2 regions of the Caballeronia sp. ATUFL_F1_KS4A genome follow, and region 1 is predicted to be linked to the other one. Evidence: riboswitches for the same ligand, from Rfam matches in the RefSeq annotation. Region 1 holds a riboswitch; the other holds the start of a gene.
The links. Region 1 has a riboswitch for cobalamin ahead of NCS03_RS18225 (CbtB domain-containing protein). Riboswitches for the same ligand answer to the same signal wherever they lie in the genome.
Positions count from the first base shown of each region.

Region 2: linked by a shared signal. The riboswitch ahead of NCS03_RS03520 (TonB-dependent receptor domain-containing protein) and the one ahead of NCS03_RS18225 (CbtB domain-containing protein) in region 1 are both predicted to bind cobalamin.

Region 1 is NZ_JALQEB010000030.1:127,965-131,362, reverse strand. It holds gene lhpI (bifunctional Delta(1)-pyrroline-2-carboxylate/Delta(1)-piperideine-2-carboxylate reductase) at 1-161, shown strand, start outside; gene NCS03_RS18245 (hypothetical protein) at 291-614, shown strand; gene hmuQ (heme-degrading protein HmuQ) at 721-1,035, opposite strand; gene NCS03_RS18235 (DUF1428 domain-containing protein) at 1,086-1,457, opposite strand; gene NCS03_RS18230 (histidine phosphatase family protein) at 1,517-2,083, opposite strand; cobalamin riboswitch at 2,132-2,258, shown strand; gene NCS03_RS18225 (CbtB domain-containing protein) at 2,288-2,521, shown strand; gene NCS03_RS18220 (CbtA family protein) at 2,531-3,301, shown strand; gene NCS03_RS18215 (DUF1289 domain-containing protein) at 3,336-3,398, opposite strand, start outside.
Region 2 is NZ_JALQEB010000002.1:95,072-98,469, forward strand. It holds RNA gene ssrS (6S RNA) at 1-98, opposite strand, end outside; gene NCS03_RS03510 (cell division protein ZapA) at 204-518, opposite strand; gene NCS03_RS03515 (ATPase) at 515-883, opposite strand; cobalamin riboswitch at 1,151-1,448, shown strand; gene NCS03_RS03520 (TonB-dependent receptor domain-containing protein) at 1,530-3,398, shown strand, end outside.

The DNA of each region.
Region 1 (3,398 bases):
ACGATGTGCACGCATTGGCGGTCGCGCTCGCGGCGCCGTCCAAAGCCGTTGATGCATTGCAACCGGTGATGTTCAAATCGGTCGGCTGCGCGGCTTGGGATCTTGCGGCATGTCGCGTCGCGCGTGCGGTTTTGTCGGAGGAAAGCGTCGCGGCGCGCTAGGCCGTGCAAGGGGAACGCCAGCTTGGAACGGTACTTGCTGTAAGTCTCTTTAATGACAGAGACGCCATAAGCGTCACATGACAAACGGCGCCAAGGTGCGCCACAGCAATCGAGCCAGCGAACTAACCCATGAAAAGTCGATACGACAGCAAGTGGCACCCGTGGATTCCGGCGCGCGGCGACGGACGTGAGGGCGCGGGTGGCGCGGCGGACGGGGAACGCCAGACGACTCCGCATGCGAGCGCGGCGCCGCCTGCGGCTTATTTCATCTCGGTTCTTGAGCTTGCGACGGGCGAGAAACTCGGCAATGACGAGCGTCTGCGCGCCGTCGCGATGCTGGAATCGCAATTCGGTGCGGGGCGTCCGCGCACGCTGAAGGAAGCGGTGCGAATCTGCGCGGCGGCGATCGATTCGTCGACGCTGCAGCGCATGGCGCGCGGCGCAAAGGCCTAGAACACGTCTGAAAAGACAGCTTCGGCGAAGCGCGTTTTTTCACACGTGTGTAAAACGCGCGTGCTCGCCGAAAAGTGCGCGAACGTTCGGTTGCGCCTTGACCGCTCTATTTGACGGTCTGAATGACTTCGAAGCCCTCGAATTCCGGATGACCGAGATAAAGCTGGCGCGTCTCGCCGCCGGCATTGCGATGCGCGGCGCGAAACGCGTCCGAACGCGTCCAGTCTTCGAAGGCTGCCTGATTCGCCCATATTGTATGGCTCGAATACAGAACGTGATCGTCTTTCACCGGCCCTTTGAGCAGATGAAACTCGACGAACCCGGGCACATCCTTCAGATGCGTATCGCGGCTCGTCCACAGACGTTCGAAGTCGGCTTCGGCGCCGGGCACGATCTTGAAGCGGTTCATGGCGATATACATGTCGATGCGGTTCCTTCGAAGTAGTGACTCGATTGAGCGGATAAGAACGATCAGTCGCGCCCGAGTTCGACGATGGTCGTGAAGCCGCCGAAGAACATGCGTTGAGGATCGAACGGCGTCTCGCCGGATTCCATCATCGTTTTGAGGCGCGGGTCTTCCATCACTTTGGCGTTGACGCTATCGCGCTGCTCGCGCGATTCGTAGACGATATACGAGAACGCGACGGTCTCGCCTTCCTTCATCTGCACGCTCTGTGGAAACGATGTGAGCTTGCCGGGCTTCACGTCGTCGGCGATGGTTTCCACGAACTCCAGTGCGCCGTGTTCCAGCCAGATCTTGCCGGCGGCTTCGGCCATGCGGCGATAAGCGTCGACCTTGTCGATCGGTACGGGTACGACGAATCCATCCACGTAATGCGCCATCTGAGTCTCCTGGTTGAGTCGAACGCGCACCGCGCACGCGATGCGCTGTCTGCTTTGAGCTATTCGTATGGAGCGAAGTTCAGGGCGGTCCACGTATCGGCGGGCGAGGCGCGTTCTAGCACCGTGGACGAGAGCGGCGCGAAGTTCATCCCATAGATCGATGCGAGCGGCATGCGAAGCGCATGCGCGAGCGCCACTTTCACGACGATCGCATGCGTGACGACGATGCAGCGCCCCGCGTCGAGCCGGTCGATCGAAGCGAAGCCCTCGGCGACGCGCGCGGCGAGCATGGCGACGCTTTCGCCGCCGTGCGAACGCGCATCGGGATCCGCGAGCCATGCAGCGACATGTTCCGGTTCGCGCTCGCCCGTTTCGCGTATCGAATGCCCGCGCCAGCGGCCATAGTCGATGTCGTCGAACGCGGGAACGATCTCGAATGCATCCGCGATCCACGCCGCCGTTTCACGCGCGACGCGCGCGGGACTCGCAATCACGCGCGTGTCGGGCAAGGCGTGCAATGACGCGAGCTGCGCGCGCGCATCGCGCTCGGGAGGTTCGTCGCCGGTGGGAAAGTGCCCGGTTTTCATCGCGCGCGTGGCGGCGTGACAGAGAAGAATGAGTTCCAAGGCAGGTGGCGGTCGAATTGGAATCGTTTTACTTTGCAGCGGATCATCATAGAATGGCAAGCTTGCAGTGCGAGGAAGCCGGTGCAAACCCGGCACGGTCGCGCCACTGTGTGCGGTACGTCAACGCGAAAGCGCGGCGCCGCGAGTCAGACCCCGCTGCATGCTCTTCGTCAATCGGGACGCGCTTTTCCCTGGAGAACCACCATGAATGCTTCCAACGCGCCGGTCTTTTCCGCTCCGGTTTCCCCGTCACTCGATGCACCCGTGCCCATTCCGGTGCGTGAAGTGTTGCCGTGGGCCGTCTTCATCGGCCTCATTCTGCTGATCGCAATCTATTTCGTCGGCGCCGAACAGGGCGCGACGTCGATTTTCTCGGGCACGTACGTCCACGAATTCGTGCATGACGGCCGGCATCTGCTCGGCTTTCCGTGCCACTGAGGAAGCATCATGATTCGCACTTTGCTGATACGCGGCATGATCGCGGGACTGGTCGCGGGCCTGATCGGCTTCGGCTTCGCGCGTGCGTTCGGTGAACCGTCGGTGGCACGCGCCATCGCGTTCGAGGAACAGCACGAACATGAGCACGGTCATGCCGATGCGGCTGCCACGCCAGCGCATTCGCACGATCACGGCGACGAAGCGCTCGTGTCTCGCGATACGCAAGCGGGCCTCGGCCTTCTGACCGGCGTCGCCGTGTTCGGCACCGCGCTCGGCGGTCTCTTCTCGCTCGTGTTCGCGTTTGCTTATGGACGGCTCGGCGCGTTGCGCGCGCGCGGCACGTCGGCATTGCTCGCGCTGTTCGGCTTCGTTAGCGTCGCCATCGTGCCGTTCCTCAAGTACCCGCCCAATCCGCCCGCTGTCGGCAATGCCGAGACCATCGGGCCGCGCACGGCGCTTTTCTTCGGCATGGTGGCGATTTCCATCGCGGCTGCCGTCTTCGCCGTGCGCTTGCAGCGGCGCATGGTGGCGCGGCATGGCGGGTGGAACGCGACGCTCATCGCGGCGGCTGCGTATATCGTCGTGATCGTGGCGGCGCAGGTCGCGCTGCCGTCCGTCGATGAAGTGCCCGCGGATTTCTCCGCTTCGCTGCTGTGGAATTTCCGCGTGGCCGCTATCGGCATGCAGGCGCTGTTATGGACGACGCTCGGTCTCGTGTTCGGTGCGCTCGCAGCGCGTGAACTCGAGCGGCCGGCGGTGAGAAGAATGGCTGCGGCGTAAGCGGTTCGGCGTCGCTCATGAAGCCCGCGCTTCGTCAGGAACGCGGGCTTTTCGTTTGCTCTTTCGCCGCACGACGCTTGAGCAATTCATCGAACAG
Region 2 (3,398 bases), on a different contig from region 1:
ACTAGCGACGCGCGCGCCCGTGCTGCAAGGTTCCGCAACCGTGCCAATGTAGCATTGGTTCAAGGAATATATGACCTTGGCGTACCAGGCAGGGAAACGTCACTCTACACCAATCGTTTGCCTTCTGCAGCCTCTTCACGCTACTTCGGCAGTTTCTTTTTTCGATTGACATTGCGCGCTGATTGACTCGACGCGCATCTGCCTTATTGCCCTTCGTGTTGCGCAATGACCGCGCCCAATTGCTCGTTCATCGAGTGCATCGTGCGGCGGATTTCTTCGGCGGGGAAGGCCTCGCCGTGACGCACGCTGTCCTGCAGCTTAAGCAATTCCGACGCCAGCGAAAGCGCCGCCATCACCGCGATGCGATCCGTGCCGCGCACGCTGCTTGCATTGCGCACTTTGTTCATTTCGGCGTCGACGCGCGCGACGGCTTCACGCAATGCGCCTTCGGTTTCCGGCGAGCACGCGAGACGATACGGCTGCCCGAGAATGGATACTTCGATCTGCGTGGTCGTCATGCCTTCTCTCCCTGATGATGCTCGCCGTGCAATTCCGTTTCATGTGCTTCCCGGGAATCGGCTTCGAGGAGATCGAGTTGATTGTCGGACTCGGCATGTTGCGCGGACTTGCCGCGCGGCAGCTTTTCGAGAATCGCGTTCAGGCGGATTTGCGCGTCGTCGATTTTCGCGGACAGCGAATCGCGTTCGGACTGCAGCGTATCGCGCTCTTCGCGCACTTGCGCGAGCTCGGCCTGCACGTTCGCATAGTCGGCGCGCAGCTGTTCGAGTTGTTCCTGCAGCGCTTGATGCGCCTGCTTGTGGCGCTCGCTGATCTGGATCAGCCGGCCGATGTTTCCTGACAGTGATTCGAGTTCGTTGAGCATGTGCTGCGTCCTCTAAAGACCTCGCATTTTAGCGCGGTTCAACGGAGCTTCCGATAAATGTCTCGTTTCGAGACGTAACAACACGCGATCTAGCGCTTAATCCTTCGAATCAAGCGCATGTCGCGATGCATTCGTGTGCAGAAAACGCGAGCGCCCCGCAACGCTCGTGATGACAGGCCGGCCGCTTCTCTTTCGCTTCTCGTTCGATTCGTCATGCGCCGCGCCAGTCTGCCCGCGCGGTTTTCTTGACGGCCCCGAACCGCGCTCCTACACTTGCCGCACTTTTGGTGCTCGCATCCGCGGATCTCGTGGATGCAGTCAAACGGGAAACAGGGAGCGAAGTCGCCGCAATCGACGACGAGCCAACCTGTGCTGCCCCCGCAACGGTAAGCGACCGCAACGCAAGTTGCAAGTCGTCTCATGCGCGATTTTGCCGCGCGAGCGTGTCGAAATTCGTCGCACGCGCGCGACTGCAAGAAACGTGTCGATGCCACTGCGCGCCATGCGCGGGAAGGCGAGACGATTGATCGCCAGCCCGGATACCGGCCGGAGTCCGACGCATCGGCGCGCATGGCGCGGTGCGTTCGTCGCGCATCGTCCTCGCGGGGAGCGGGGTCGCGCTCACGCGAAACGGAACACTTCACACATGGTATTGCCACTGGCCGCGCTCAGAAGCGGTCTCTCCCGTCATGGCGCGCTCGTTGCGGCCATCGGCGCCTTGCCGTTCGCCGGCGCTGCACAGGCGGCCCAGACGGAAGACAGCACGCAAACGCTTGCGCCCGTCGTCGTCACATCGACGCGCGCGCCGCAGCCGCTTGCCGAATCGATTCCGCAGACATCGCTTTTTGACGAGCAGGACATCGCCGATGCAAACGCAAGCGACGCGCTCGGACTCGTCGCGCTCGCGCCCGGCGTGCAGATCACGCGCAACGGCGGACCGGGCTCGAACTCGGGGCTTTTCATACGCGGTGCGGCGTCGTCGCAATCGCTCGTGCTGATCGACGGCGTGCGCGTCGAATCGGCGTCGCTCGGCGCGGCACAGCTATCGCAATTGATGCTCGACCAGATCGGGCGCGTCGAGGTCGTGAACGGCAACGTGTCGGCGCTCTATGGATCGAATGCGATTGGCGGCGTCGTGCAGATCTTCACGAAGGAAGGCGAGGCGCATCCGCCGCGCTTCAACTTCGAGGCCGAGTACGGCAGCTATCACACGCAGCGGCAATCGGCGGGCGTGAGCGGCGCGCTCGACAAGGACGGCCGCACGACCTTCAGCGTGAACGTCTCGCGCGAGAAAACCGACGGCTTCTCGTCGATCGATCCGGGAATCGCGCCCGGCGCCAATCCGAACGCGAACGGCTATCTGAACGAGAGCGTCGCGGCGACGCTGCGTCACGAGTTCAGCGACAAGTGGGACGCGGGCGTGCGCTTCCTGCAATCGAACGGCATCAACAGTTTCGACGATGCCTATGGCCAGCCGACCGATATCAACGAAACGCACGATCGCGTGCGCTCGGCGTCGGTGTTCGCGAACGGCCGCGTCACGGATACCTGGACGGCGCACTTCACGATCGCGCAGGGACAGGACCGCGCGAACATCGAGCAGAACGGCGTCTATACGAGCCGTTTCGATTCGGAGAACCGGCAATATACGTGGCAGAACGACGTGCGGATCAGCGACGCGCACAAGCTGCTCTTCGGCTACGAGCATCTCGATCAGACGCTCGATTCCGATCAGTTCAGCGCGCCCGACCGTCATGTGAATTCGATGTTCGCGGGTTACGTGGGGCACATCGGCGCGAACGAGTTGCAGGCGAATCTGCGCCGCGATCAGTATTCCGATTTCGGCGGCGCGAACAGCTACTATCTGGGCTACGCGTATAACTTCGACGCGCACTGGAAGGCGAGCGCGAGCTATTCGGCCTCGTTTCGCGCGCCGAGCTTCGACGATCTCTACTATCCGCTGAGCGGCAATCCGTCGATTCAGCCGGAGCGCAGTCATTCGGTCGAGGCGGCGTTGCAGTACGCATCGAATGCGCTCGGCGTGGTGCGCGTGACGCTTTTTCAGACGCGCTATTCGAATTTGATCGATTACGTGTCCGACGGCGGCTTCTACTATGTCGCGCAGAACGTCGGGCGCGCGAAGGTGCAGGGCATCGAGGGATCGTGGGCGGGGCACGTCGGCGCAACGGATGTGCGCGCGGGCGTCACGTTCCAGAATCCCGTCGACGAAACGAATCACGAGGATTTGACGCGGCGCGCGCGGCATTTCGCGACGCTGACGGCGCATCGCACGATCGGGCCGTGGCGCGTCGGTGGCGAATGGATCGTGAGCGGTCAACGCAGCGATTACGATTCGACGCTCGCGGGCTACGGCATCGTGAATCTGTCGGCGCGCTACGACATCTCGAAGTCGTGGTACGTCACGGCGCGCATCGACAACCTGTTCGACAAGGACTATGAACTTGCCTACTCGTACAACACGCCACGACGCGGCGCGTACATCACGTTGGGCTGG